Regions from separate parts of the Bradyrhizobium prioriisuperbiae genome, predicted to be linked through region 1. Evidence: riboswitches for the same ligand, from Rfam matches in the RefSeq annotation. Region 1 holds a riboswitch; each other region holds the start of a gene.

Region 1 (10,113 bases):
GTATCCGAGGACCGGCTGACCTACACCTTCACACTGCGCGACGGCCTGAAATGGCATGACGGCAAGCCCGTGACGGCGGAAGATTGCGTAGCCTCGTTGAGGCGCTGGGGTGCCCGTGACGGCATGGGCCAGAAGCTGATGGAGTTCACCGCGAGCCTCGAGGCCACCGACGCGAAAACCATCACGCTGAAACTGAAGGAGCCCTACGGCCTGGTGCTGGAATCGATCGGCAAGCCGTCGTCGGTGGTGCCCTTCATGATGCCGAAACGCATCGCCGAGACCCCGCCGGACAAAGCTATCCCGGAACAGATCGGCTCCGGGCCGTTCAAGTTCGAACAGGCGGATTTCCAGCCTGGAGTCAGGGCGGTCTATGTGAAGAACAAGGATTACGTGCCGCGCTCCGAGCCGCCGAGCTGGACCTCGGGCGGCAAGGTGGTGAAGGTCGACCGCGTCGAATGGATCACGATGCCCGACCCGCAGACCGCGATGAATGCAATCCAGTCCGGAGACATCGACTTCATCGAAACGCCGCTGTTCGACCTGCTGCCGGTGCTGGAAGCCAACAAGGAGCTGGAATCGCGCGTTCTCAATATTCTCGGTTATCAGACGCTGGGACGGATGAATTTCCTCTATCCTCCATTCGACAATGTCAAGGTGCGTCGCGCCGCCCTCCTCGCGCTCAACCAGAAAAACGTGCTCGACGCGCTGGTCGGCAACCCGAAATACTACAAGGTCTGCGGAGCCATCTTTGGCTGCGACACGCCGTATGCGACCGATGTCGGATCGGAATCCCTGGTCAAGGGCGACGGCATGGCGGAAGCGAAAAAGCTGCTCGCCGAATCCGGCTACGACGGCACGCCGGTGGTGATCATGGCGCCGGGCGACGTGGTCACGCTGAAGGCACAGCCGATCGTCTCCGCGCAGTTGCTGCGCGCGGCAGGCTTTCAGGTCAACGTGCTCGCGATGGACTGGCAGACGGTGGTGACACTGCGCGCCAGCCAGAAGCCGCCGAAGGAAGGCGGCTGGAACATGTTCTTCACCAACTGGGTTGGTGCCGACATTCTCAATCCCGTCGTGCATGTCACTCTGAACGGCAAAGGCAAAAGCGGCGGCTGGTTCGGCTGGCCGGACGATCCCAAGATGGAAGCTCTGCGCGATGCCTTCGTGCGTGCCGAATCTCCCGATGAACGCAAGAAAATCGCAACGGACATTCAGCAGCGAAACTACGAACAGGTCACCTACATCCCGCTCGGGGAATACAGGGTTCCGAGTGTCTGGCGGAAGGAATTGACCGGCGTGCTCGACGGCGCGGCAACGCCGGTGTTCTGGAATGTCGACAAGGCCGACTAAGCGGCCGCAACAGCCCGATGAACGACACGGGGCGAGAGCGATCTCGTCCCGTTTTCTTTTCAGATCATGCCGGCGCTTTTTCTTGCGATCACCGCACTGCACAAACGAACGGCAATGTGGGATGGAAATTTAGCCTTGCCCAGTTTTGAGGCTTATCCTATGGATTGCATGTCCAAATGACGATGCGGGAGAGATCGAAACGAGAGCCGAGTGTTTTTAAAGCACAATGTTTTTGTTTCGACGCCGACGGAGCAACCGCCCCGGAAACTCTCAGGCACAAGGACCGTAACGTCAGGACAATCTGGAGAGAGACGGCCTGTTCACAATGGGTCGTCCACCGAAGGGGATAATCCGTCAACGAGCCCTTCGCTCGTGCGGATCAAGCTCTCAGGTACCGTGACAGATGGGGCGCCTCGACCGGTTTTTGCCGGTGTGGGGGCGACTCTAACGCACGGGAGCTTCGAGACACATGCCTCACATCGCCATCGTCGGCGCCGGGATCACCGGCGTAACGACTGCTTACGCCCTGCTTGAACGCGGCTATACGGTCACTGTCCTCGACAGGCATCGTTACGCAGCGATGGAAACATCGTTCGCCAATGGCGGCCAGTTGTCCGCCAGCAATGCCGAGGTCTGGAACAGCACTTCGACCATCCTCAAGGGCCTGCGCTGGATGCTCACAAGCGATGCCCCGCTTCTGATGAATCCGAAGCCGAGCTGGCACAAATATTCCTGGATGAGCGAATTCATCGGGAACATCGGCAACTACCGCAAGAACACCATCGCAACCACGCAACTCGCGATCGAAGCGCGCCGACATCTGTTCGCCATCGCCGAACGCGAGAACATCGCGTTCGATCTCGAGCGCCGCGGCATTCTCCACATCTATCACGACAAGACAGGCTTCGACGCCGGCCTGCGCGTCAATACGCTGCTGCAACAAGGTGGACTCGATCGCCGCCCGGTGACACCGGACGAAATCCGCAGCATCGAGCCGACACTGCAGAAAACCTATTACGGCGGCTTCTTCACACCGTCGGACGCGACCGGCGATATTCATAAATTCACCCGTGGCCTTGCCGAAGCCTGCATCCGCCGCGGCGCGACGTTCATTCACGAAGCCGATATCGACACCATCGCCCGTGCCGGCTCCGGTTTCAGCATCGGCTGGAACGACATGGCAGACGAGGGGTCGGCACCGTCCCGGGGCGAGCTGCAAGCAGACGGCCTCGTCATCTGCGCCGGTGTTGCAAGCCGCGATTTCGCAGCCATGCTCGGCGATCGGGTGAATGTCTATCCGGTAAAGGGCTACTCGATCACGGTGCAGCTCGATGCATCGCAGAGCCGACACGCCGCCCCCCGGGTCAGCCTGCTCGACGAGGCCGCGAAAATCGTCACCAGCCGGCTGGGCACCGATCGCTTCCGGGTGGCCGGCACCGCCGAATTCAACGGCTTCAATCGTGACATTCGTGACGACCGCGTTCGACCGCTGGTGGACTGGGTGCGCCATAACTTTCCCGATATCGACACCTCGAAAGTCATACCCTGGGCAGGGCTCCGCCCCATGATGCCGAGCATGATGCCGGTGGTGCGCCCCGGACGGACACCCGGCGTGTTCTACAATACCGGCCACGGACATCTGGGCTGGACCCTCTCGGCCGCAACGGCTCAGATCATCGCCCATGTCATCGAGGGCTGGCGCGGATCCAACGTCCCACCCACTTCGCCATCCCTCAGTCTTGAGCATGACGACGTGGGAGCGTCCTCCGCAGGCTTCAAACAGGCTTTATCACCCCTTGATAGAACGCCGCCGTTAGCACACTATTTGCCCCGAAATCATGGCCTCTCTGGCCAGTTTTCCAACCAAAAATGACGAGATACGCATGACACACATCGTGGGGGGACCATGAGTTCGTTGCGACACGGCCTCGGCTTCACAACCCTGTGTAGCCGGAGATAGACGCCAATGCTCGGCTATCTCATTCGACGCCTGTTAGCCGCTATTCCCGTCATGGGGGTGGTCGCGCTGTTCGTATTCCTGCTGCTGCGCCTCACGCCCGGCGACCCCGCGGCGATCATCGCCGGCGACATGGCAACGCCGGAACAACTGGAACGCATCCGCACTTCTCTGGGCCTCAACGAACCGCTGACGACACAGTTCGTCACCTGGGTCGGCAAGATCCTGCACGGCGATCTCGGCGTCTCGCTGATTTCGAACGTCCCCGTGCTGAGCATGATCGGCCAGCGGCTCGAGCCGACCATCAGCATCGCCCTGACCACCATGATCCTGGCGATCCTTATCGCAGTGCCACTCGGCGTGATCGCCGCGTGGAAGCATGGGACCTGGATCGATCGCTTCGTGATGGGGCTGTCGGTACTGGGATTTTCAGTGCCGGTGTTCGTGGTCGGTTACGTCCTGGTGCAGGTGTTCGCGATCGACATGCGCTGGTTGCCGGTGCAGGGCTTCCGCAGCATCACACGCGGCTTCGGCCCGTTCTTCGAACGCGCGCTGCTGCCGACGCTGGCGCTGTCGTTCATCTACATCGCGCTCATTGCCCGCATGACCCGCGCGTCGATGCTCGACGTGCTGGGTGAAGATTACGTCCGCACCGCCCGCGCCAAGGGCATTGCGGAAGGCGGCGTGCTGATGAAGCACGCGTTGCGCAATGCGGCAGTGCCCGTCATCACCGTGATCGGTACCGGCTTCGGCCTGTTGATTTCAGGCGTGGTGGTCACCGAAAGCGTGTTCAACCTGCCCGGCATCGGACGCCTGACCGTCGATGCGGTGCTCGCGCGCGACTATCCTGTGATCCAGGGCGTCATTCTTCTGACCAGTGGACTTTACGTGGCGATCAATCTCCTGATCGACGTCGCCTACACATTCCTCGATCCGCGGATTCGTTACTGATGGCCATCGAACCTGTCATGGACTCCCCTGTTCCGCTGACGATGCCCGGCGGCTCACGGCTGAAATTCCTCGCCTCCGGCCCGATCGTCACCACCGCCACGGTGTGCCTGACGCTTGTCGTCGCATCGGCGATTTTCGCAACCTGGCTGGCCCCGCACGATCCACTGCAATTGATGCCATCGCTGCGACTGAAGCCGGCCAGCGCGGAATTTCCGCTCGGCACGGATGCCTATGGCCGCGATCTGCTGTCGCGCATCCTTTACGGCGGCCGGATCTCACTGCTGATCGGAATCGGTGCCGCCGTGATCAGCATCGCGATTGGGCTGTCGATCGGACTGGTGTCGGGCTTCTTCAAATGGATCGATGCGGTCGTCATGCGCATCATGGATGGCCTGATGGCGATCCCCAGCATCCTGCTCGCCATCGCCGTGATCTCGCTCTCCGGCGCCAGCCTCAAGACGGTTCTGGTCGCTATCGTCATTCCGGAGATCCCACGCGTGGTGCGGCTGGTGCGTTCGGTGGTGTTGTCCGCGCGCGAAGAACCTTATGTCGAGGCCGCCTTTGCCATGGGGTCGAGCCTGCCGAAAATTCTATGGCGGCACCTGATGCCCAATACCATCGCGCCGCTGATCGTCCAGGGCACATACATCTGCGCCTCCGCCATCCTGACCGAGGCGATCCTGTCGTTCCTCGGCGCCGGTATCAGCCCGGAAACGCCGACCTGGGGCAACATCATGGCCGAGGGCCGCGCGTTCTTTCAGATCAAGCCATCGCTGATCTTCTGGCCGGGCCTGTTGCTCTCGATCGCAATTCTGTCGATCAACCTGATTGGCGATGCCACACGTGACGCGCTCGATCCGCGCATGAAACAGCGGGAGGGCGGCAAATGAGCATGGCACCTGTTCTCGATATCAAGGATCTGGTCGTCGAGCTGCGAGCACGACGGGGCGGCGAGCGAATCATCGACGGCATTTCCCTGCAGGCGCATGCCGGCAAGACCCTGTGCGTGGTCGGCGAAAGCGGGTCCGGCAAATCGGTCACATCGCTCGCAACCATGGGGCTGCTGCCGAAAAAGTCACTGGCAGTCGCTGGCGGCAGCATCACACTGGTTGGCGAGGCGATCCGTTCCGCCAGCGATCGCCGCCTGCGGCAGCTGCGCGCCACCACCATGGCAATGATCTTCCAGGAACCGATGACGGCGCTTAATCCGGTGGTTCCGGTGGGCCGCCAGATCGACGAAGTGCTGCGCACGCACACGACGCTCGATGCGCGTGCCCGGCGCCAGCGCATCCTCTCCATGATGGAACACGTGCGACTGCCGGATGTGGAGCGGATCTTCTCCTCTTATCCGCACCGTCTGTCCGGCGGTCAGCGCCAGCGCATCATGATCGCGATGGCGCTGATCCTCGAACCGAAACTGCTGATCGCCGACGAGCCGACCACAGCGCTCGACGTTACCACGCAAAAGCAGATCCTGACCCTGATCCGTGACCTGCAGAAGGATCACGGCACCGCGGTGCTGTTCATCACCCACGACATGGGTGTGGTGGCCGAGATCGCCGATCAGGTCGCAGTGATGCGGCACGGCCGCCTCGTTGAACAAGGCGCCTTGCAGGACGTGCTGCGCAATCCGACCCAGGATTACACCCGCAACCTGTTGTCGACGGTGCCAAGCCTGATTCCCCGCGCCGCGCGAGAGGCTACTCAGGAACCCGTGGTGCTCGACACCACCGGTCTCAGCAAGGTCTATCGCGAGCGGTCGCTGTTCGGGGGCGTGCGTGAAGTTGCCGCCGCCAAGGATGTGACGCTGACGCTGCACAAGGGCCGTACCCTGGGCATCGTTGGCGAGAGCGGATCGGGCAAATCGACCGTTGCCCGCTGCATCGTACGCCTGATCGACCCAACGTCGGGCGGCATCCGGCTTGGCGGGCACGAGATTTCGTTCCTGTCGCGCCGCCTGCTACAGCCGCACCGCAAGCGTATCCAGATGATCTTCCAGGATCCCTATCGCTCGCTCAATCCACGGCTCACAGTCGGAGAGACCATCGCGGAGGGTCCTGTCAATTACGGAACGCCGCATCAGACCGCGCTGGCGCGTGCGCGCGAGTTGCTGAAGCTCGTGGACCTGCCAACCGACGCAATCTCGCGCTACCCGCACCAGTTCTCCGGTGGCCAGCGCCAGCGTATCGCCATTGCGCGCGCACTCGCCATGGATCCGGACGTGCTGGTCGCCGATGAGGCGGTCTCCGCACTCGACGTCTCGGTGCAGGCGCAGGTGTTGAAGCTGCTCGACGATATCCAGGCCCGGCTCGGCATTGCGTTGCTGTTCATCACCCATGATCTGCGAGTTGCAGCCCAGATCTGCGATGACGTCATGGTGATGCAGCACGGCCGCATCGTCGAACAGGGCCCAGCGGGCGAGATTCTCACCCATCCGCAGCAGGCCTACACCAAGCAGCTACTGGAAGCCGCACCCGGACGAGACTGGGACTTCGCGAATTTTCGTCCTATGATCGTCCAGTAGATCCATCCCACAAACGCAAGTCAGAAGACGCGAAAAGCGCAAGGTAAATTAATGTCGGCATTCCGGATCGCCGTTGGCGGCTTCCTGCACGAAACCAACACATTCGCTCCGACCAAAGCCGAATACGACGGCTTTGTGCATGGCGGCGGCTGGCCGGCGATGGAGACCGGCGCGGACGTCACCCGGAAAATTCGCAACATCAATGTCGGGCTCGCCGGCTTTATCGATGACGCCGAAACAAACGGCTGGGAGCTGGTGCCGACAATCTGGTGCGCGGCCAGCCCCTCCGCGCATGTCCGCAAGGGCGCGTATGAACGCATCGCCACCAGCATCGTCGACGGCATCGCCGCTGCAGGCAAGCTTGATGGTGTCTATCTCGATCTGCACGGCGCCATGGTCACAGAGCATTTCGACGACGGCGAAGGCGAATTGCTGGCACGCGTGCGCAAGGTGATCGGCAAGGACCTTCCGCTGGTTGTCAGCCTCGATCTGCACGCCAACATCACGCCTGCGATGGTCGAGCATGCCGATGCACTGGTCGCTTATCGTACCTATCCGCATATCGACATGGCCGACACCGGGCGGGCCGCGGCCCGTCACCTGGCACTGCTGCTTGGATCAAAACGGCGCTTTGCCAAAGCGTTCCGGCAAATGCCGTTCCTGATTCCGATCAGCTGGCAGTGCACCAGCGTCGAGCCGTGCAAAAGCATCTATGCGCACCTTGCCGAACTCGAAAGCGAGACCGTGCCGACGCTGTCATTCGCACCCGGATTTCCCGCAGCCGACTTCCCCGACTGCGGTCCGGTCGTCGTTGCCTACGGCAAGACCCAGGACGATGCCGACAAGGCCGCCGATATCATCTGCAAGCTGATCGCCGATCAGGAAAACGCATTCGATGGCAAGATCTTCGCGCCTGACGAGGGCGTCGTCCATGCGATGGCGCTGGCTGCGACCGCGACCAAACCGATCGTGATCGCGGACACCCAGGACAATCCCGGCGCTGGCGGCGATTCCGACACCACCGGCATGCTGCGCGCGCTTTTGAAGAACGGCGCCACAAAAGCCGCCATCGGCGTCATCGTCGATCCGGAATCCGCGCGCGCGGCGCATGCCGCAGGCGCTGGAAATACCGTGACGCTTGCGCTCGGTGGCAAGTCGGGTATTCCCGGCGATGCACCGTTCAAGGAGAGTTTCGTGGTCGAGAGCCTGTCCGATGGGCGCTTCGTTGCCCCCGGCCCCTATTTCGGCGGCAGCCAGATGAACCTCGGCCCCTCGGCCTGCCTGCGGATCGGCGACGTGCGGATCGTGCTCGGATCGCGCAAGGCACAGCTCGCGGACCAGGCCATGTTCCGTTTTGTCGGAATCGAGCCAACCGCGCAGTCGATCCTGGTCAACAAGAGTTCGGTGCACTTCCGCGCCGATTTCGAGCCGATCGCAGAGACCATCATCGTTTGCGCGGCGCCCGGCGCGATGCCGGCCGATACCGCGGCATTGCCGTGGACGCGGTTGCGCGCCGGCGTCCGCATCAAACCGAACGGCCCGGCCTTCAAGCCGCAATAATCAGATCAACAATTGAATCGGACAAACCATGCCTAATCTCGATCGCATTGACAGCTTCGCTTCCGAACTCACCGCCATTCGTCGCGACATCCACGCCCATCCCGAAATCGGCTTCGAAGAGCACCGTACATCGGGAATCGTCGCCGATAAGTTGCAGCAATGGGGCATCGAAGTGCATCGCGGCGTCGGCGGCACCGGCGTCGTCGGGCTGTTGAAGGGCAAGGGTGGCGGCAGCCGCCGCATTGGACTGCGCGCGGACATGGATGCGTTGCCGATGGAAGAGAAGACCAACCTGCCCTGGCGCTCGACCATTCCGAACCGCTTTCATGGCTGCGGCCATGACGGCCACACCACCATCCTGCTGGGCACCGCACGCTACCTGGCGGAAACCCGCAATTTCGATGGCACCGCGGTGTTTATCTTCCAGCCTGCCGAGGAAGGCCTCGGTGGTGCCCGCGCGATGATCGCAGACAAGCTGTTCCAGCGCTTTCCCTGCGACGAAGTCTATGGCCTGCACAACGCCCCCGATCTCGGGCCGCGGCAGCTCACGGTGTTTCCGGGGCCAAGCATGGCCGGAGCGGACTTCTTCGACATCACGATCTCGGGTTATGGCAGCCACGGCGCGATGCCGGAGCGCTCGAAGGACCCGGTGGTGATCGCGATGGCGCTGGGCCAGGCGCTGCAAACCATCGTCAGCCGCAACGTCGATCCGCTCAAGTCCGCAGTGCTGTCGATCACCCAGATCCACGCCGGCTCGGCCTATAACGTCATTCCCGGCGAAGCGAAACTCGCCGGCACCGTTCGTGCCTTCTCCGACGACGTGCGCAAGCTGGTGCGCGAGCGCATGCGTACGATCTCGGCGGGCATCGCCGCGGCTTTCCAGGTCGAAATCGACGTCAACATTCGCGACATCTTCTCGGTACTGGTCAACCACGAGGAACATGCCAACGCGGTGGCCGAAGTGGCACGCGAAATCGTCGGCAGCGAGAATGTCTCGACCACGCCGAGCCCGAAAATGGGCAGCGAGGATTTCGCCGACATGCTGCAGGCGGTGCCCGGTGCCTATTTCTGGCTGGGCCACGAAGGCTCGGTGCCGGTGCACAATCCCGGTTTCGTGCTCGACGACGCTATCCTTCCGGTCGGCGCCAGCCTGTTCTCGCGCATCATCGAGACGCGCCTGCCGCTGTCCGCATAAGCAAAAGCAAAAGCCAGCGCCGGCGAAAGCCGGCGCTGTGTGCTGTCATGATTTGTCGGCGTACGTAACCCGCAGTTCGCGTTTCAAGAGCTTGCCTGCCGTGTTGCGCGGCAGGTTCTGCGTGAAGAAGAACTGCTTCGGCACCTTGAACGGCGCCAGATGTTCGCGCGCATGCGCCGTGAGACCGGCCTCGTCCGGCTCATGGCCCGGCCGCAGCACCACGATGGCGGTGACAGCCTCGATCCATTTCGGGTCAGGCAGCCCGATAACGGCGACTTCCGACACCGCGGGATGCTTGAACAGCACCTCCTCAACCTCACGGCCTGCAACCACGACCCCGCCGGTCTTGATGATGTCCTTGACCCGGTCGACAACGAAGATATAGCCGCCCTCGTCCATGTAGCCGACGTCGCCAGAATGAAACCAGCCGCCCTCGAACGCCTCCGTGGTCTCGTCGGGCTTGTCCCAATAGCCCTGCAGCAGTTGCGGTGAGCGGTGGATGATCTCGCCTTGCGTCCCCGGTGGAACGTCGCGCATCTCCGGGTCGACGATACGCGTCTCCACATTGATGATGGG
Region 2 (10,113 bases), 1.9 Mb from region 1:
GCCGGCTGCGCCGTCAGCACCGCCATCCGTCTCACCACGTCGGTCATCCGCAGCATGTCACGGGAATCCGCCAGCATGTTCTCCTCAACGATGGGATCGATCTCCGGATCAGCGGAGGCAAGCTTGAGCGAGCCGCGCGAATAGGCATTGAACAGTCCGGCGCCGATGGCGGCGGGAATTCCGATGCCGCGATGATTGAACGCGATCAGGATCATGTCGCGCTTGCCGCCGTCGGCGAGGCCAGAGGAATAGGTCACGCAGCAATTGGTATGACGGGTGTCGCGATCCGTGGCACGCAGGTCCTCGCGCAGTTCGATGGTGGTGCGGAACAGCGGGTGATCGAAGAAGTCACAGCCGACCGGCAGATCGCGTTGCACGGCGACGCCTAAAGATTTCAGGTCGTCCGCCGGACCGATGCCCGAGCGCATCAGGATCGCCGGACTGTGGATGGCGCCGCCGCACAGGACGATCTCGCGCCCGCGGATCTCGCTGACGCCCTGGCCCGCGATATGAACCCGCACGCCGGTGGCCCGCCCCTGCTCGATCAAGACACGATCGACGAGTGCGTGGCCGCGAATTTCCAGATTAGAGCGGCCGCGCGCCGGCTCCAAATAGCCTTCATTGGTGGAGATGCGCCGGCCGTTGCGGCTGTTGATCGGATAACAGGCCACACCCTCGCCGTCCGGCCCGTTGAGGTCCGCGCACCAGGGATAGCCGCTGGCGAGCGCCGCATCGCGCAGCCCCCGGTCGACGGGCCCCCAGGTGTCCGGCGGCGCGCGATAGACCGGCAGCGGACCCCCGCGTCCGTGTCCCCTGGTGTCGCCGAAGTCCTCATCATCCTCGATCACCGAGAACAGCGGCATGATTTCGCGCGCGGACCAGCCGGTGCAGCCATTGGCGGCCCATTCGTCGAATGCATCCGCCACGCCACGAATGGCGATCTGGCCGTTCATCATCGAGCTGCCGCCCAGTCCCTTGCCGCGCCAATAGAAGCGTGGCTCCTGCCCAGCAATCCGGCGGGTCAAGAGATTGGGCCACTGCCATTTCTCCTGGAACTCACGCTGGTGGATGATCGGAATCGGATTGGGTGTGCTGATCTCCCAGGGCGCCTCAGCGGCGCGCCAGTCGAGGCCCGCTTCCAGCAACAGCACGCGGCGGTCTCTCGCTTCGGACAGCCGCGCGGCGATTGCGGCACCGGCAGAGCCGCCACCGACAACAATGACATCATACATGGTTTTAGACACTCCGAACTATCGACGGGCGCGGACGGCAGTCCCCATCATAGATTGATTTACGTCCAGATCGCTAGGTCAGCGAATGACGTGTTCGTGCAGGCGTCAGATGCCTATGAGAGGCAATGATCCGTAGTTGGAACGAGAGATCTCGTCCGATCACTCCGGCTTGTCCATATTCCAGAACACAGGTGTGGCCGGACCATCGAGCACGCCGGTCAGCTCCTTGTGCCAGACGCTTGGAGCGAAATATTGTCCCAACGGAATATAGGTCACCTGCTCGAAGGTCCGCGCCTGGATCTTGCTTGCGATGATCTTCTGGTCGTCCGACGAACCGGCCCGCGCGAAGGCATCGCGCAATTCCTCCATCTGCGGGTCGTCCGGCCAACCTACCCAGGCGCCCTTGCGGCCCCTGCTGTTCAGGGGAGCGCTGACAATGGGATTCATGATGTCGGCGATGCCCCAATTGGTGAAGAACATGTTCCAGCCACCATCCTTCGGCGGCTTCTGGCTTGCGAAGATCGTGTTCACCGTCTGCCAGTCCGCCGTCTGGACAGTCACCTGGAATCCGGCCTGACGCAGCGCCTGCGCCGCGACGATGGGTTGAGGCTTGAGCGTGACCACATCGGTCGGCGCCAAAATCACGACCGGTGTCCCGTCATAGCCTGATTCCACGAGCAGCTTCCTGGCCTCCGCCATGGTGTTGCCCTTGACCAGGGAGTCCGATCCGATGTCGGTTGCCAGCGGTGTGTCGCAGCCGAACACGGCGCCACAGATCTTGTAAAGTTGCGGGTTTCCGATCAGCGCGTCGAGCACGTCTTTCTGGTTCATCGCCATCAAGGCGGCGCGGCGAATTTTCACGTTGTCGAACGGCGGATGAAGGAAGTTCATCCGTCCGATGGTCTGAAAGCCGAGGCCATTCAGCGGGCGCGATGTCAGGTCCTTGTTGGCCTGCAGCACCGGCAGCAGATCAAACGACGGCCGCTCCAGGAAATCGATATCCCCGACCTGAAGCGCGTTGGCCGCCGTCTGCACGTCGGGCATCGTGACCCATTCGACGCGATCGACTTTCACCACCTTGCCGCCCGACGCCCAGCTCGGCGGCTCGGTGCGCGGCACATAATCCCTGTTCTTTTCATAGACGGCCCTGACACCCGGCTGAAACTCCGCCTGAATGAACTTGAATGGACCTGAGCCGATCTGCTCCGGGATCGCCTTGCTCGGCGGCGTATCGGCCAGCCGCTTCGGCATCATGAAGGGGACCAGCGTGGACGGTTTGCCGATCGCCTCCAGCACCAGGCCGTAGGGCTCCTTGAGTTTGAGCGTGATCGTCCTGGCGTCGGTGGCTTCCAGGCTGGCGGTGAACTCCATCAGCTTCTGGCCCATGCCGTCGACCGCAGCCCAGCGCTTCAACGACGCAACGCAGTCCTCCGAGGTGACCGGCGTGCCGTCATGCCATTTCAATCCGTCGCGCAGCGTGAAGGTGTAGGTCAGCTTGTCGTCGGATACTTTCCAGTCGGCCATCTGCGGCTTGATCGTGAAGCTGGAGTCCATCGCCACCAGCGTGTCGTAGACCATGTAGCCGTGGTCGCGCGTGATATAGGCCGATGAAAGGATCGGATCGAGCGCCCGCAAGTCTGAATGCATAACCGCTCGGATCGTCTTGGCCTGCGACCAGGTCGGCCATAGCAATATGACCACGACCAGCAGCCAGCGCAGCGCCTGCCTGACCGATATTGGTGAATCTTCGCCTTGCTGAGTGACGGACATCATTTTCCCTGGATTGACGTTGAGCGGATGTTGATGATCTCGCAATGGAGACGGCTTGCCCGCTGTCGCGCTGGCGCGGCGCATGGCTAATCGTTGCGCCGCGATGTCCGGCGACGAGACTTGCTGGGATAGGCATGGCCTTGAAGAAGCTCCCGCGCATTAGAGTCGCCTCATCTCCGGCATCGACCGGTAAAGGCGCCCCATCTGTCACGGTACCTGAGAGCTTGATCCGCCCGAGCCATTGCGCGATGCATGGCTCACTAACGGATATCCCCTTCGGTGGACGCCATATTGCACATATGGCGTCTCTCTCCAGATCGTCCTGACGACACGGTCCTTGTGCCTGAGAGTTTCCGGGGCGGTTGCTCCGTCGGCGCCGAACACGAAAACATGTTGTTTTCGCTCCGATCTCTCCCGCATCGTCGCGTTGGACGGTCGGACGATATGGCGCGCTCACAACGCCAGCAAGGTTAAATTTCAACCAGCTCTGCCCAGATGATATGCGAACGATCCCGCGCAGCCGGCAGCTCAGCCGCCCTCATCCAGAGCGACCATCTCGCGCTTCCGACGCAACGCCGGCAGCAGCGGGCCGACCAGAAGGATCAGCGCCAGCACCAGGCACGCCGCCGAAATCGGTCGCTCCACAAAGGTCAGCAGATCGCCCTGCGACAGGATCAGCGCCTTGCGCAGATTGTTCTCCAGCAACGGCCCGAGCACGAACGCCAGCACCACGTTGGGCGGAATGCCCAGTGTCAACAGCGCAATCAAGGCGCCGCCTGCCGAGCTCCTTGAGCGACGGCACGTCCGGGAAGTCGGAGAGCGCCGCGCGGTCCACATCATCAACCGCAGCTCGCCGGCATCGATCAGCGGCCGCCAGCCGGTGGAGTCCGCCTGCAACATGGTGTGATTACCGAGCACCGCAGCGTTGGTCTCCGCCCCGCCCTTGCCTCGTGTGGTGGTTCAGAAGTTCGCTCCACCATCGCCGCGCGCTCCTCGAGCGAACTTCTGAACCAAAGACCACACTCGAATCATATATTTGCGAGTGTCCTTATCGAATCCGAAGTTCGCTCCGAAGGTGCGGTTAAGTGATGCGAACTTCGGATTCGGGACACTCGCCTATTTCCACTTCGCCAGAAAGAAGCGCGGCAATTCATCCGGATACGGCGTAAAATCGAGCTGCTTGGAAATGCCATAGGTCGTCACGTAGCTGTGCAGCGGCGCCCAGTACGCCTGCTCCGTGATGCGCTGGATCGCCTTCGAATAGTTCTTCTTGCGGACATCAGGGTCTGTGGATGATCCACCCTCGAGCAGCCATTTCTGCACGTCCGGATCGCGCGCATAGTCATCGGCGCCGCCGTCAAAGAAGTTGGGCAGGATGGCCGAGACATCGTTGATCGAGAAGCTGCCCCAGCTTCCGAGATACAAACGCAGCTCGCCGGCCTTTGCGCGCTGGATCAGCGCCGCCGTCTGCAACTGGTTGAGCTTGGCGCGGATGCCGACCGCATGCAGGTAGTTCTGGACCGCTGAGCCCCACTGCGGCAGCACGTAGCTGGCAAGTTCCACGTCGAAACCGTCGGGATAGCCGGCCTCGGCGAGAAGCTGCTTCGCCTTCGCCGGATCGTAATCGTAGCGCGCCGCGATCTCGCCATCGCAGCCGAACTGCGTTGGGACACAGGGCGCGAGCGGAACGCGACTGCCGCCGGTGACCAGCTTGTCGGCGATCGCCTTGCGGTCGATCGCGTACCAGATTGCCTGGCGCACCTTGAGCTTGGTCACGGGATTGTCCGCACCGGTGCGACCGGCGGCATCGATCGAGAGATAACCGATCCGCATCGACTCTTTACGCAGGGCCTCCAGGTGCGGCATCCGGCTCATCGGCTCGAGTTGGTCCGGATTCAGGTTCCAGATCCAGTCGGCGCGACCGGCCAGCAATTCGGTCATCTCGGTCGCGGCATCGGGCACAAACCGCACGCTGACCTTGGAGATCGCCGGTTTTCCCTTCGGGCTGCCGGCCCAGTAATCCTCGAACCGCTCGAAGCTGATCGACGCACCAGGTTCGACCTTGACCATTTTGTAGGGACCTGCACCAACCGGCGCCTTGGCATAGCCTTCCGGACCGACTTTTTCGCGATAGGCCTTGGGATAGATTGGCAGAACCAACGCGAAATATTCCAGCGCCGCGGGGTTCGGCCGCTTGAGCTTGACCCGCACCGACAGCTCCCCGGTCTTCTCCGCCTTCTCGAGCCAGTTGTAGTTGGCCGGCGTCGACACGCGGCTCGCCGGATCGGATGCCAGGTTGATGGTGTAGACCACATCATCGGCGGTAAACGGACTGCCGTCGTGGAATTTGACTCCCGGCCGCAGCGTGAAATCGATGGTGGTCGGATCCGGCTGCTTCCATTCGGTCGCGAGCAGCGGTTCGAGAGCGAAGGTGGCTGGATTGCGATAGATCAGTGCATCCCACCCCATGTGGTGCATGATCACGCCGGTGCGCAGGTTGTTGTAATAGGGATCGATGTTCGGCAATGCGTCGCGCATCACCACCCGCAGCGTGTCGGCGGATTTCTGCGCCGCCGCCGGCATCACGCCGCCGCCGAGCAAAGCCGTTGCGAGAATTGCAGCACCGAGCTTCATGTTCACGCGCATAATGTCCCTCTTCTTGCAGCTATCCGAATTACAGCTATCCGAACCGGTGCGATGCACGCCCGGTGCCAATGCCTCATGCCAAATGGCACTCTACCATTCCCTCTGGGATGCGGACCATGGGCGTTGGTGCCACACTGCGGCAGCGCTCGATCGCGATGCGGCAGCGCGGATTGAACCGGCATCCCGGCGGAATATTGGCCGGATCCGGCATCACATCGCCGAGGCCGAGGTCCGGGACGCCCAGGCCCGGCTCCGGCGTCAGCACGCTCTGCAGCAACGCCTGCGTGTAGGGATGCCCGGGCGCGCGAAACAGCGCATCGGTTTCGTTGCGCTCGACAAAACGTCCCAGATACATGACGGCGACTTCGCTCGCCACATGTTCCACCACAGCGAGATTGTGGCTGATGAAAAGATAAGTCAGTCCGAGATCGCGGCGCAGATCGGCCAGCAGATTGAGGATTTGCGCCTGGACTGAAACGTCAAGCGCACTGGTCGGCTCGTCGCAGATCACGATCCGCGGCTCGAGCACCAGCGCGCGCGCGATGGCCGCGCGCTGGCGCTGCCCGCCGGAGAGCTGCGACGGCATGCGTTCGCCCATCGTGGCCGAGAGACCGACGCGCTCGATAATGCTGGAGACCCGGCGCTCGATTTCGGCCCGTGAGAACGTGCCCTGCGCAGTCAGCGGCAACGCGACGATATCCTTGATCCGCTGGCGTGGATTGAGCGAGGCGAACGGATCCTGGAACACCGGCTGGATCAGCCGGGCGCGCGCCTTGCGGTCGAGGTCGAACAGGCGCTTGCCGTCGACCAGCACGCTCCCCGCCGTCGGCTTCAGCAGTCCGAGGATCAGGCGCGCGAGGGTGGATTTCCCGCAACCTGACTCGCCAACGATGCCGAGCACACTGCCGGCCGGCACGCTGAACGTGACATCATCGACCGCAACCACGCGTTTTTCCGCCGCCAGCGCCCCGGCATGCACCCGGAACTCGCACCGCAGGCTCTGGACTTCAATCGCGGTGCTCATGCGGGTTGCGGCTCCGCGACGTCGGGCGCGAGCCGGCAAAGATAATCGTGGGCTCGGCCTGCCTGCCGGCGTGGGATCTCGCGTTCGCAGGTGTCATCCGCATGGGAACAGCGCGAGCGAAACGCGCAACCGGCAAAGCCGGGCCCGATAGCCGGCACCACGCCCGGGATCGAGCCGAGCGGCCGGTCCCGCTGCACCCGGCCCGGCACCGGCACGCAGGTCAGCAGGCCGCGCGTATAAGGATGCTGCGGGGCGCGAAACAGCTCGGCAGCCGTGGCGCGCTCGACCACCTCGCCCGCATACATCACCGACACCCGGTCGGCGACACGCGCGACAATGCCGAGGTCATGAGTGATCAGCAGGATGGCGAGGCCGAGCTCGCGCTTGAGCGTGGCCAGCAACCGCAGGATCTGCGCCTGCACGGTGACATCGAGTGCGGTGGTCGGCTCGTCGGCGACCAGCAATTGCGGATCGCACATCAGCGCCATGGCAATCATGACGCGCTGACGCAGCCCGCCCGAGAGCTGGTGCGGGAACTGGCCGAGCCGCATCTCCGGCGCGGTGATCCCGACGCGGCTCATCAGTTCGACGGCGCGCTCCAGCGCAGCCGCGCGCGAGCCGCCCTTGTGCCGGGTCAGCACCTCCGCCATCTGCGAGCCGATGGTGAACGCCGGGTTGAGGCTCGTCATCGGCTCCTGGAAGATCATGGAGATGCGATTGCCGCGGAAACGCGCCATCTCGCGATCGGACAGGGGCAGGAGATCCGTGCCGGCAAAGCTCAGCCGTTTCGCGGAGCGGTGCCCGCCGCGGGCGAGCAGGTTCATGATCGCCAGCGCCGTCACCGATTTGCCGCAGCCGGATTCGCCGACCAGGCAATGAGTCTCGCCCTTCTCGATCTGCAGCGAAATACCACGCACTGCCGCGCTGCGGCCGCCGAACATGACCTCCAGGTCCTCGATGTCCAGCAATGCGCTCATCGCGACCGCTCCGAACCGAGCAGGTTGCGCAGCCCATCGCCGACCAGATTGATGCCGAGCACCAGAACGAACAGCGCGACGCCGGGCACCAAAATCACCCAAGCCGAGAAGAACATGTAGTCCTTGCCCTCGGCAATCATGAGCCCCCACGACGGCAGCGGCGGCGGCACGCCGAGGCCGAGGAACGACAGGGCCGCTTCCAGCAGGATGGCCAGCGCCATTTCCAGTGTCGCCACCACCGCCAGATGGCTCGCGATGTTTGGAAGAATCTCCTTGATCAGCAGATGCGGCGTCGAGGCGCCGGCGCACCGGGCGGCATTGACATAATCGAGGTTGCGAATCTGCATGGTGGTCGCGCGCGCGACAACGGCGAAGCGATCCCACAACAGAAGCCCCAGCGTCGCGACCACGAGCCCAAGCCCCTGCCCCATCAGGCCAACCACCGCGAGCGCAACCAGCACCACCGGGATCGACAGGCGCGTGGTGATGGCGAACAGCACGGCGTCGTCGACGCGGCCACCAAAGAAGCCGCCGAGCACGCCAAGGGTGATGCCGATCAATCCCGACATGATCACCGTCATGAGGCCGATCAGCAGCGAAATGCGCGCGCCATACGCCAGCCGTGCCAGATAATCGCGGCCGAGCTGATCGGTGCCGAGCCAATGCCCGGGCTGGGTGCCGTCCATCCAGAATGGCGGCTGCAGGCGGTTTCCGAGGTCCTGGGTGAACGGGTCGTACGGCACCAGCGCGTTGCCGACCAGCGCGAGCGCGACCACAACAGCGACAATGGCGATCCCGATCGCGAATCCCGTCAAACCGACGCGCGAGGTCTGAGGCTCCTGAATGGCAATCGGCGCGCTCATCCGGTCCGCAGCCTCGGATCGAGCAGCGCATTGAGAATGTCGGCCAGCAGAGTGAGGCCGATATAGATCGCGGCCAGCACCAGCACCACCGCCTGCACCACCGGGAAATCGTTCTTGGCAATGCTTTCCCAGCCGAGATACCCGACGCCGTGCAGCGCGAACACCGTCTCGATCACGATGGAGCCGCCCAGCATGAAGCCAAGCTGGACCGCGGCGATCGAGACCACCGGAATGGCGGCATTGCGCAAGGCGTGCTTGAAAATGATGCGCGCGCGCGACAGGCCCTTGGCGCGGGCGGTGCGGATGTAATCGGACGCCATCGCCTCGATCATGCCGGAGCGCGTCAGCCGGGTCAGCGCCGGGATTGCCGTAAAAGCGAGCACGATGCCCGGCATCACGAAGTGCTGCCAGGTTCCGGTACCGGAGATCGGCAGCAGGCCGAGATTCAGACCGAGCACAATCATCAGGATCAACGCCAGCCAGAAGCTCGGGATCGCCTGCCCCACCATCGTGAACATGGTGACAGCGCGGTCGAGCCAGGTGTTCTCGCGGACTGCGGCCAGAATGCCGAGCGGGATCGAGATGATCAAAGCGAGGCTCAGGCCCACCAGGCCGAGTGTCAGCGTAATGGGCAAACGCCCTGCAATCAGGTTGGCCACGCTGTCCTTGAAGAAGTAGCTCTGGCCGAAATCGCCGATCATGGCGCGGCCCACCCAGGAGAAGAACTGGATGTACAGCGGACGATCGAGGCCATAGGCCTTGCGCACGATGTCGATGTCGGCTTGCGTCGCCTGCGGGCCGGCAATTGAAATGGCAAGGTCACCGGACAGCCGCGTCAGCAGGAATGCGAGCGTCATCACGGTGAGCGCGACCAGCAGGCCGAGAACGAGCCGCCGGGCAATCAAACGCACCATGTGTCAGGGCTCCCGTGCCGAAGCGCAGCGAACGTATTCGAGTCAGCGGCCAGACCCGAAGCCGCGACCGTCTCATCAAACCGTTGATCCATGCAAGAGAGGTGAAAGCATTTTCCGTGCCGCGCATGGACGCACGCCTGTGTTCGGGTTGCAGGTGTCGCGCAAAAGATCACCAGCCTCCGCGCGGCAACGGCTCGAGCCAGCCCCGTGATCGAAACCGAGCAAAGTTAGGACAAACTTTCTGTGACGGCGCGACAGGCAAAAGCCGCCGATGCAACCTGCGCGATCAGCCGGTGATCAGGCAACATGGCGCTCCCAAACCGGAGCGACCTTGGACAATGTCAGGGCATAGGATGAAGTGGCGCTCCCTAGCGGAATCGAACCGCTCTCTCCACCGTGAAAGGGTGGCGTCCTAACCGATAGACGAAGGGAGCAAAACGACGGCCCGGACATATCCGCGGGATGCCATCCTGCACAGTCGTTACACCGACATCTGCAGCAAAATCAAAGCTTTAGGGAGCTTTCGCTTCCTGGTCCCGATTCCGGCGGCGCGGCGTGGCGCAACGTATAATCACGTTTCGCGGGCGCGGCAAGCGCCCTCTCGCCCCCTTGTGGATCTCTCAATATCCCCGGGAGCGCCAAGCCAGCAGCCGCCGCTCGGCCATCGACATCGCCAGCGCCGTCACA
Region 3 (10,113 bases), 3.0 Mb from region 1:
CAGCTGCTTGAACATCGCATGGTAGCCGGCCGCCTGCTCGCGTGGCGCGAACGGATGCAACGCACCGAATTCCGGCCATGTCACCGGAATCATCTCAGTGGTCGCGTTCAGCTTCATGGTGCATGAGCCCAGCGGGATCATGGCGCGGTCGAGCGCGAGATCGCGGTCGGCGAGCTTGCGCATGTAGCGCAGCAGCTCGGTTTCCGAGCGGTGCGCATGGAACACCGGATGGGTGAGGTAGGCGCTGCTGCGCTTGAGCTCCGCCGGCACCGCGTCGCGCGCCTCTGCCTCGATCTCGGCATAGCTGAGATTGCCGCCGAAGGTGCGCCAGACGCTCTCCACGATCGCAGGCGTGGTGGTCTCGTCCAGCGCGATGCTCACCGTGGTGTCGTCGAGCCGCAGATTGATCTTTTCGTGTGCTGCGTGCGAAATGATCGCCTGCCGCTGGCCGTTGACGGCAACCGTGACGGTGTCGAAATAATTCTCGTGCAAGGGCGTGATGCCGAGCTTCTTCAGGCCCGCGGCCAAAACCGCGGTGCGCCGATGCACGGTGCGCGCGATGTGCGCGAGGCCCTCGGGGCCGTGATAGACCGCGTACATCGAGGCGATCACCGCCAGCAGCACTTGCGCGGTGCAGATGTTCGAGGTCGCCTTCTCGCGACGGATGTGCTGCTCGCGGGTCTGCAGTGCGAGGCGATAGGCCGGCTCGCCGCGGGCATCGATCGACAGCCCGACAATGCGGCCGGGCAGCGAGCGCTTCAGCGTTTCGCGCACCGCCATGTAGGCGGCGTGCGGGCCGCCATAGCCCATGGGGACGCCGAAGCGCTGCGTCGAGCCGATGGCGATGTCGGCGCCGAGATCGCCGGGTGAAGCGAGCAGCGCCAGCGCCAGCGGGTCGGCGGCAACGACGGTAAGCGCGCCTTTCGCCCGCAACGCGGTGATTGTGGGGCGCAGGTCCCGGACCGCGCCATGGCTGCCGGGATATTGCAGCAGCGCGCCGAACACGTCAGTCTTGTCGAGGTCACGCGCGGGATCGCCAGCCACAACCGTCCATCCCAGCGGCTCGGCGCGCTGGCGCAGCACGGCGATGGTCTGCGGATGGGCGTCGTGGTCGACAAAGAAGGTGTTGCTCTTCGCCTGCGCCGCGCGGTGCGCCAGCGCCATGGCTTCCGCCGCCGCTGTGCCCTCGTCAAGCAGCGAGGCGTTGGCGACATCGAGGCCGGTGAGGTCGCAGATCATGGTCTGGTAGTTGAACAGCGCCTCGAGCCGGCCCTGGCTGATCTCGGGCTGGTAGGGCGTGTAGGCGGTGTACCAGGCCGGATTCTCCAGGATGTTGCGCTGGATCACCGCGGGCAGCAGCGTGCCGGAATAGCCCTGGCCGATCAGCGAGGTGACCATGCTGTTCTGGCCCGCGATCTCGCTCATGTGCGCCAGCGCCTCGCTCTCGCTCAGCGCTTTGCCGCAATCGAGCGGCCTCTGCTGACGGATTGAGGCCGGCAGGGTCTCGCTCATCAGCACCTGAAGGCTTTTTGCGCCCACGGTGTCCAGCATCGCCTCGATGTCGCGTGGCGACGGACCAATGTGGCGGCGTGCGAAGGTGGTGGCGGCCTCGTTCGACAGTTTGCGATGCGCGGTCATGATCGTCCTCTCGAAAAGCTTTAAGCCGTGTGCGCCTTGTAGGCGGCCTCATCCATCAGGCCGTCCAGTTCGGACTTGTCTGCGATCTTGATCTTGAAGAACCAGGCGCCTTCGCCCGGATCGGAATTGACCAGGGACGGCTCGGCGGCGAGTGCGTCATTGATCGCAACGATCTCGCCGGTGATCGGCGCATAGACGTCGGAGGCGGCCTTTACCGATTCGACCACCGCGGCAGCGTCGGCCTTCTTCAGCTGTTTGCCGACTTTCGGAAGTTCGACAAACACCACGTCACCCAGCTGGGTTTGCGCGTAGTCGGTGATGCCGACGGTGGCGACGTCGCCGTCGATCTTCAGCCATTCATGGTCTGATGTGAAAAGAGTGGTCATGACAGAACCTCAGCGTTTCTAGCGTTTATAGGTGTTGGTGATGAATGGCATCGGCGCGACCCGCATTGGCAGCCGCTGCCCGCGGACGTCGGCGAACACGGTGGTGCCTTCAGTGGCAAACGCCGCGGGCAGGTAGCCCATGGCCACCGGTGCGATCTTGCTGGGGCCGAAACCGCCGGACGAGACGTAGCCGGCCGCGGCCGGGTCGTCCTGTTCCACGAACAGCTGGGCACCTTCGCGCACCGGCGCGCGTCCGTCAGCGAGCAAGCCGACGCGACGGCGCGGCGCGCCGTGGGCGAGCTGTTTCAGAATAACATCGGCGCCGGGAAATCCGCCGGCGCGTGCCCCACCGGTGCGACGCGCTTTCTGGATCGACCATTCCAGCGCGGCCTCCACCGGCGTGGTCGCCACATCGAGTTCGTGTCCATAGAGACAAAGACCGGCTTCCAGCCGCAGGCTGTCGCGGGCGCCAAGGCCGATCGGCAAAACGTCGTTGTGATCGAGCAGGGCGGTGGCCAGGGCCTCGGCCTTGTCGGCCGGCACCGAGATCTCGAAGCCGTCCTCGCCGGTGTAGCCGGAGCGGGAGACGTAACACGCGATTCCCATCACCTGTTGCGGGCCGGCGTTCATAAAGCGCAAAGCGGCTGTGGCAGGCGACAGCGGCGCCAGCACGTCGGCCGCCTTCGGTCCCTGCAGCGCGATTAGCGCGCGGTCCGGCAGCGATTCGATCTCACACGTGTCGGAGAGATGTGCACGCAGATGCGCCTCGTCGTCGTCCTTGCAGGCGGCGTTGACCACCAGGAACAGATGGTCGCCAAAGTTCGCCACCATCAGGTCGTCGAGGACGCCACCCCGCTCGTTGGTGAACTGGGCGTAACGCTGGCGATGGAGGGCGATGCCGACAATGTCCTGCGGCACCAGGCGCTCCAGCGCGCGGGCCGCATCTTCAAGTTTGCCGGATTTCGGCCGCAGCCGAAGCTGGCCCATGTGGGAGACGTCAAACAGGCCTGCGGCAGCGCGGGTGTGCAGGTGTTCCTTGAGCACGCCGGGCGCGTACTGAACCGGCATGTCATAGCCGGCGAACGGCACCATCTTGCCGCCGCGGGCAAGGTGCAGCGCATAAAGCGGAGTTCGTTTCAGGGGGTGTTCAACGGACGACGAAGACATTAGCGGACTCCGGACGGCGATCGAGGACCATTCCTCAAAAACCCGTCGAAGCCCCATCTGTCGCTGTGCCTGAGAGTATTATCCCGTCGGCGGGCGTCTCTCCGGGCCGCTCACGCGGGGCCGGCTGCGCCTCTTTCCAGATGTCGTCCCATCACGCGGTTCGTTTGCCTGAGAGTTTCCGGGGCGGTTGCTCCTTCGGCGCCGGCACAAGGCCGATCTCTCCCGACGTGATGTACTCAAACTAAGGGCCACAAAACACCGCGCCGGGGGAGCTGTCAACGCAGCCAATCGGCCTATCAACGGTTCTTGTCCGATTTGATTAACCCGTTGGTCCGTTGCACACTTTCTGGACAGTCCGGCGCCCTCCCAGTAAAAGCAGGTCGGGACAAGGGAAACTGCGCGCGTCATAATCGCCGTGGTATTCCACGAGGGCGGTTTGGGCGAGGGCGGACCTTCAGTTTGCGCCAAAACTGGTTCTCAAATCCGCAAACATCGCGCTTTTGGCGTGGATTTCAGGTATCCGGATGCTGAAGAAGCCCGGATGATGCGATTGGACGGACATGAGCGGCGTTAACGAGATCAGATCTGCGTTCCTCAACTATTTTGCGAAAAACGGCCACGAGATCGTGCCGTCCTCGCCTTTGGTTCCGCGCAACGACCCCACCTTGATGTTCACCAATGCGGGCATGGTGCAGTTCAAGAATGTGTTCACGGGGCTTGAAAAGCGCCCCTACCAGCGCGCCACCACCTCGCAGAAATGCGTACGCGCCGGCGGCAAGCATAACGACCTCGACAATGTCGGCTATACCGCGCGCCATCACACCTTCTTCGAGATGCTCGGCAACTTCTCGTTCGGCGATTACTTCAAGGATCGCGCCATCGAGCTCGCCTGGAATCTGATCACCAAGGATTACGGGCTGGCGAAGGATCGCCTGCTGGTCACCGTCTATTCCGAGGACGACGAGGCGTTTGGGCTCTGGAAGAGGATTGCCGGCCTGCCGGAATCGAAGATCATCCGCATCCCGACCTCGGACAATTTCTGGCAGATGGGCGACACCGGTCCGTGCGGCCCGTGTTCGGAAATCTTCTACGATCACGGCGACCACATCCCCGGCGGCCCTCCCGGTTCACCGGATGAGGATGGCGATCGCTTCATCGAGATCTGGAACCTGGTGTTCATGCAGTTCGAGCAGATCACGCCAGGCAATCGCGTCCCGCTGCCGAGGCCGTCCATCGACACCGGCATGGGCCTCGAGCGCGTCGCGGCCGTGCTGCAGGGCAAGCACGACAATTACGACATCGACCTGTTTGTTGCGCTGATCCGCACGATTGCCGATCTCACCGGCGCCGATCCGCAGGGACCGATGAAGGCGTCACTGCGGGTGATTGCCGATCACCTGCGCGCGGCCTCGTTCCTGATTGCCGATGGCGTGCTGCCGTCGAACGAAGGCCGCGGCTATGTGCTGCGCCGGATCATGCGCCGCGCCATGCGCCATGGCCAGCTGCTCGGCGCACGCGAGCCGCTGATGTGGAGGCTGGTGCCGGTGCTGGTGCGCGAGATGGGCGAGGCCTATCCGGAATTGCAGCGCGCGCGTTCGCTGATCGAAGAGACGCTCCGTCTCGAAGAGACGCGCTTCCGCAAGACCCTCGATCGCGGCCTCGCGATCCTCGACGACAAGAGCGTATCGCTGAAGCAGGGCGACATGTTCGACGGCGAGACGGCTTTCACGCTTTACGACACCTACGGCTTCCCGCTCGATTTGACGCAGGATGCGCTTCGCAACCGCGGCATCTCCGTCGATATCGCCTCCTTCACCGATGCGATGGAGAAGCAGAAGGCCAAGGCGCGCGCGTCGTGGTCGGGGTCGGGGGAAGCTGCGACCGAAACCGTGTGGTTCGGTTTGCGCGAGAAGCTCGGCGCCACCGAATTTCTCGGCTATGAGACCGAGAGCGCCGAAGGCGCCGTCACCGCGCTCGTGAAGGATGGCAAGGAAGTCGATCGCCTCAAGGCCGGCGACACCGGCGCCATCGTGCTGAACCAGACGCCGTTCTATGCGGAGTCCGGCGGTCAGCTCGGCGACACCGGCGTGCTGACCGGCGACGGCGTCACCTTCCGCGTCAACGACACGCAGAAGCGCGCCGGCGACCTGTTTGTGCACCTCGGCACTGTCGAGAAGGGCGAACTAAAACAAGGCGCGGCGCTGGCGCTCGACGTCGATCACGGTCGTCGATCCGCGATCCGCGCCAACCACTCGGCGACGCATCTGCTGCACGAGGCGCTGCGTCAGGTGCTCGGCGATCACATTGCGCAGAAGGGCTCGATGGTCGCACCGGACCGCCTGCGTTTCGACTTCGTGCATCAGAAGCCGATCACGGCCGATGAACTCCGCCGCGTCGAGGACATCGCCAATAATGTCGTGCTCGAAAACGATGAAGTCACCACGCGCCTGATGGCGGTGGATGATGCGCGCGAGGCCGGTGCCCGCGCGCTGTTTGGCGAAAAATACGGCGACGAAGTGCGCGTGGTGTCGATGGGCAAACTGTCGCGCGAGAGCGGTGGCAACGCGCTGGGATGGTCGGTGGAATTGTGTGGCGGCACCCATGTGCGGCGCACTGGCGATATTGGTTTGATCTCGGTGACCGGGGAGAGTGCGGTGTCTTCGGGCGTTCGCCGTATCGAAGCGCTGACCGGTAACCAGGCGCGTCACCACGCCAACGAAACCATCGGGCTTGCCAAATCGGCGGCTGCCGAACTGCGCACCACCATCGACGACATGCCGGCGCGGATCGTCGCGCTGATGGAGGAGCGCAAGAAGCTCGAGCGCGAGCTCTCCGACGCCAAGAAGAAGATTGCCATGGGCGGCGGGGGCGCGGCCAATGGTGTAAGCCTTGGCACTGACATCCGCACCATCGGGGACATCAAATTCCTGGGACGCGCGGTGCAGGGCATCGAGATGAAGGATCTCAAGAGCCTGGCCGATGATGGCAAAAAGCAAATCGGCTCCGGCGTGGTTGCGATCATCAATGTCGGGGAAGACGGCAAGGCCGGTGTGGTGGTCGGCGTCACGCCGGATCTCACCACGCGCTACAGCGCCGTCGATCTGGTCAAGGTTGCGTCCGAGGCGCTGGGCGGCAAGGGGGGCGGTGGCCGTCCCGACATGGCGCAGGCCGGCGGTCCCGACGGCGCCAAGGCCGATGCGGCGCTGAAGGCCATCGAAGCGGCGATCGGAGCCTGATGTGGCGCTGACGGAGTTGTCTTCGTCGGCGCTGTCTTCGCTGTCCTGGCGCGCCGAACACGCCTGCCTCAATGCGTGGCCGGCGCTGTCCAACGTCTTTCATGACGGCTGGGTGGCGCGGTTCGCCGACGGGCTGACCCGACGCGCCAATTCGATCAATCCGCTGCACGGCGGCGCCGAGATGGACGGCGCCATCCTGCAGTTCTTCGAGAACCTGTTCCGCGCGCAGGATCTGCCGCTGATCATTCGGCTGCCGTCGCTGCTCGATCCGGCGATCGATCGCCAACTCGAACAGTTGGGCTATGCCGCGGAAGGCGAGAGTCGCACGATCTATGGTGGGATCGACGAACTACTGATGCAGGGCGATCCCGCCGCGCGGATCCAGAGCGAGGCGGACGAGAGCTGGCTCAAGCTGATTCATGCCATGCAGGGGCGCACCCCCGCCCAGAGCGAGATCTACGAGGATATCATCCAGTCGATCGCGCTGCCGGCGGCGTTCGCATCGCTGCGCGAGAACGGCGAGGTGGTGGCGATGGCCTATGCGGTGCTCGACGGCGACCTGTTGTGTTGCGAGTCCGTGGTGACATCGGCAAGGCAGCGCGGCAAAGGTTATGGCCGGCGGCTGATGGCAGCGTTGTTCCACTGGGCGAAGCTCAACCAGGCGACGGGAGCCTGCCTGCAGGTTGAAAGCCATAACACCGGCGGGCTCGCGCTTTATCGCAGCCTCGGCATGACGACCGAGTTGCATCGCTATCATTACCGGCGATTGCCGCGCGGCTAGCGATCCTCAAACCGGCTGCATGTGCCGGGCATGGTAGGCCAGCTCGATCGAGATCCAGCGCTGGTAGCTGTCGCGCAGATGCGGTGTCGGGGTGGGCACCGCCGCCGGATCCAGGGCAAAAAATCCCAGCCCTGCGCCCTCGGTGATGATGTTCGACACTTGCGTCTTGGACAATCCGAATCGCGCGGCGATCTGGGCCCGGCTCGGTGTCGGCATTCGCTGCATGTCTCCCAGCATGATGCTGAAGACGACCGGCGCCGCGCCTTCGCGTCCGCCGAAGAATGCGATGAACTCCGGCATGCGATCGGTCGGCGGCGTGGCCGTGGTGTGCTCCCGTCCGGCCGCGGTCAGAGTCCGCTGGATGAAGCACAGGTCGTCCTGCAACATTCGTGCGCGCTGCACCTGTGGTTGCAGCAGGTCGAGAGCGTCGGCCGCATTGCCGATCCGCTGCCGAGCAAAACCCATCATGCGTTCGGTCGGGTGATAGAATGTGAGGCGGCGATCGGTCTTGCCCCGCCGGATCGTCACGAAGCCGCTCAGCGTCAACAGCGCCAGCATGGTTTTCAGGACACGCGGGCTGATCTCCTGCCGTTGCGTGCAGAGCTGTAGCAGCCGCCCATAGGATGCACCGCCGTCCGGACCGAAGCGCTCGCGGTCGGCATCGAGATAAAGCAGATAACGCACGGTGCGAAACCGCGCCTCCTGGGCCAGCAGCTTGTTGAACAGCCGCAGGGATTCACGAAAACAAGCGAGGCCGGCGGTGTAATCATGCACGGCTTGAGGGAATGCGGGCAGGGCGCGAAGCTCCGCCGCCTCCGCAAGCAAGCTGTCCTCGCCGGCTTCGCGGTTGTCGCAGTGCGCTTCGTTCTTGCCGACAAGGCGGTGCATGCGGCAGCGAGTCCCGATCAGGTGCGATTCTGATCGCGCAGCGTAACACAGAAAGACCTATTTCTATCTGCGACTCGCCGGGAGTGGGATTCGAAGCGAGCCGGGGACGCTGACTGCCGATGTGATCTGGCGATCGTGCAGCGAGCGGATCCCTGTTTCTGGGAGGGAATCCGGTGGAATTCGCAGCCAATACCAGCCTCGGTGCCGATGAAGAGGCTCCGCTGATGCTCTGCACCGCGTGCGGCCGGATCATGCGGCTGTCGTACAGCGAATCACTGGAACCGGACGGACGACTCCGAATCTACGAGTGCCACGATTGCCGTACCACCACGACAGTGGTCGCTCTGCCGCCGAAATAGCTCTCACCGGTCGGTAGCCGGCGATCATGGTCACGATGGCGTGAAGAACGCGCGTCGTTGCGCCAACCTGTCACGTGCCTACACGTTTCAAGCGCAACGCCGCTCTTTTGAGCGCGACACATGGCGCAGTTGTCGTGACAGCGACATAACGCGATGTTTTGTCGCTATCGTTGTTCGCACCCTTGGTCGGCGCGGCTGCCAAACCCGAAAACCCCGCTCGTCTCAAGGATGCCGGATGCATCATAACACTCCGCTGATGTCGACCGTCGTGGTCGGTCTCGTGCTGGCCTTCATTCTCGGCACGGTCGCGCAGCGCTTCAGGATCTCGCCGCTGGTTGGTTATCTCCTGGCCGGCATCATGATGGGGCCGTTCACGCCGGGTTATGTCGCGGACCAGAACATCGCCAATGAACTGGCCGAGATCGGCATCATCCTGCTGATGTTCGGCGTCGGCTTGCACTTCTCCCTGAAAGACCTGCTGTCGGTGCGCGCCATCGCCATCCCCGGCGCTGTCGTGCAGATCGCGGTCGCGACCCTGCTCGGCATGGGGCTGGCGTGGAGGCTGGGCTGGTCGGTCGGCGGTGGTCTGGTGTTCGGGCTCGCGCTGTCTGTGGCCAGCACGGTGGTGTTGCTGCGCGCGCTGCAGGAGCGGCGGCTGATCGACACCGAGCGCGGCCGCATCGCGGTCGGCTGGCTCATCGTCGAGGACGTCGCGATGGTGCTGACACTGGTGCTGCTGCCGCCGCTCGCTGGAATCCTGAAAGGCGAGGCGGCCTCGGCCGCGGACCTGTCGGCGCTGATCTGGCCGCTGACGGTGACGCTCGGCAAGGTCGCGGCATTCGTGGTGTTCATGCTGGTGGTCGGCCGGCGGGTCATTCCGTGGACGCTGCATTATGTCGCCCACACCGGCTCGCGCGAGCTGTTTCGTCTTGCGGTGTTTGCGATTTCGCTCGGCGTGGCGTTCGGCGCCGCGGTGCTGTTCGACGTCTCGTTTGCGCTCGGCGCGTTTTTCGCCGGCATGATCCTCAGCGAATCCGAGCTCAGCCACCGTGCGGCGCAAGAAACGTTGCCGCTGCGCGACGCCTTCGCAGTGCTGTTCTTCGTGTCCGTCGGCATGCTGGTCGATCCGGCCATTGCGGTGCGGGAGCCACTGGAGCTTTTGGTGACGGTGTTGATCATCACCGCGGGCAAATCCGTTGCCGCGTTCCTGATCGTGCGGATGTTCGGCCATCCGAACTCGACCGCGCTGACGATTTCGGCGAGCCTGGCGCAGATCGGCGAGTTCTCGTTCATTCTCACCGGCCTCGGCGTCAGCCTGGCGCTGCTGCCGGCGGAAGGGCGGGATCTGGTGCTGGCCGGCGCGATCGTCTCGATCCTGCTGAACCCGGTGTTTTTCGCCATCCTCGATCGTGTGCTCGCTGCCCATGGCAAGCCGGTGGCGGGCAAGACTGCGACAGGCAAGACTGTGACAAGCACGACGGCCGCCGCCGCGCCCGAGGCTGCGAGCGAGCCGCTGCCCATCAGCCAGCTGCGCGATCATGTCGTGCTGGTCGGTCACGGCCGGGTCGGCAGTGTGGTCAGCGCGGCGCTGCGCCGGGACGACCGGTCGTTCCTGGTGATCGAGGACGATGCTGGTGCGGTCGAGCGGCTGCGCGGCG

The links. Region 1 has a riboswitch for glycine ahead of RS897_RS39655 (D-amino acid dehydrogenase). Riboswitches for the same ligand answer to the same signal wherever they lie in the genome.
Region 2: linked by a shared signal. The riboswitch ahead of RS897_RS31255 (ABC transporter substrate-binding protein) and the one ahead of RS897_RS39655 (D-amino acid dehydrogenase) in region 1 are both predicted to bind glycine.
Region 3: linked by a shared signal. The riboswitch ahead of gcvT (glycine cleavage system aminomethyltransferase GcvT) and the one ahead of RS897_RS39655 (D-amino acid dehydrogenase) in region 1 are both predicted to bind glycine.

The regions. Positions count from the first base shown of each region.
Region 1 is NZ_CP135921.1:8,548,860-8,558,972, forward strand. It holds gene RS897_RS39650 (ABC transporter substrate-binding protein) at 1-1,350, shown strand, start outside; glycine riboswitch at 1,526-1,646, shown strand; glycine riboswitch at 1,648-1,757, shown strand; gene RS897_RS39655 (D-amino acid dehydrogenase) at 1,820-3,223, shown strand; gene RS897_RS39660 (ABC transporter permease) at 3,317-4,258, shown strand; gene RS897_RS39665 (ABC transporter permease) at 4,258-5,148, shown strand; gene RS897_RS39670 (ABC transporter ATP-binding protein) at 5,151-6,782, shown strand; gene RS897_RS39675 (M81 family metallopeptidase) at 6,834-8,342, shown strand; gene RS897_RS39680 (M20 aminoacylase family protein) at 8,371-9,537, shown strand; gene RS897_RS39685 (acyl-CoA synthetase) at 9,583-10,113, opposite strand, start outside.
Region 2 is NZ_CP135921.1:6,610,153-6,620,265, reverse strand. It holds gene RS897_RS31260 (GMC family oxidoreductase) at 1-1,232, opposite strand, end outside; gene RS897_RS31255 (ABC transporter substrate-binding protein) at 1,392-3,002, opposite strand; glycine riboswitch at 3,205-3,320, opposite strand; glycine riboswitch at 3,324-3,429, opposite strand; partial or broken gene RS897_RS31250 (tripartite tricarboxylate transporter permease) at 3,531-3,743, opposite strand; partial or broken gene RS897_RS31245 (tripartite tricarboxylate transporter substrate-binding protein) at 3,781-3,947, opposite strand; gene RS897_RS31240 (ABC transporter substrate-binding protein) at 4,119-5,648, opposite strand; gene RS897_RS31235 (ABC transporter ATP-binding protein) at 5,722-6,672, opposite strand; gene RS897_RS31230 (ABC transporter ATP-binding protein) at 6,669-7,649, opposite strand; gene RS897_RS31225 (ABC transporter permease) at 7,646-8,512, opposite strand; gene RS897_RS31220 (ABC transporter permease) at 8,509-9,426, opposite strand; tRNA gene RS897_RS31215 (tRNA-Glu) at 9,786-9,860, opposite strand; gene RS897_RS31210 (ABC transporter permease) at 10,047-10,113, opposite strand, start outside.
Region 3 is NZ_CP135921.1:5,539,968-5,550,080, forward strand. It holds gene gcvP (aminomethyl-transferring glycine dehydrogenase) at 1-1,638, opposite strand, end outside; gene gcvH (glycine cleavage system protein GcvH) at 1,659-2,024, opposite strand; gene gcvT (glycine cleavage system aminomethyltransferase GcvT) at 2,043-3,191, opposite strand; glycine riboswitch at 3,338-3,427, opposite strand; gene alaS (alanine--tRNA ligase) at 3,752-6,427, shown strand; gene RS897_RS26160 (GNAT family N-acetyltransferase) at 6,429-7,208, shown strand; gene RS897_RS26165 (hypothetical protein) at 7,215-8,096, opposite strand; gene RS897_RS26170 (hypothetical protein) at 8,270-8,455, shown strand; gene ybaL (YbaL family putative K(+) efflux transporter) at 8,691-10,113, shown strand, end outside.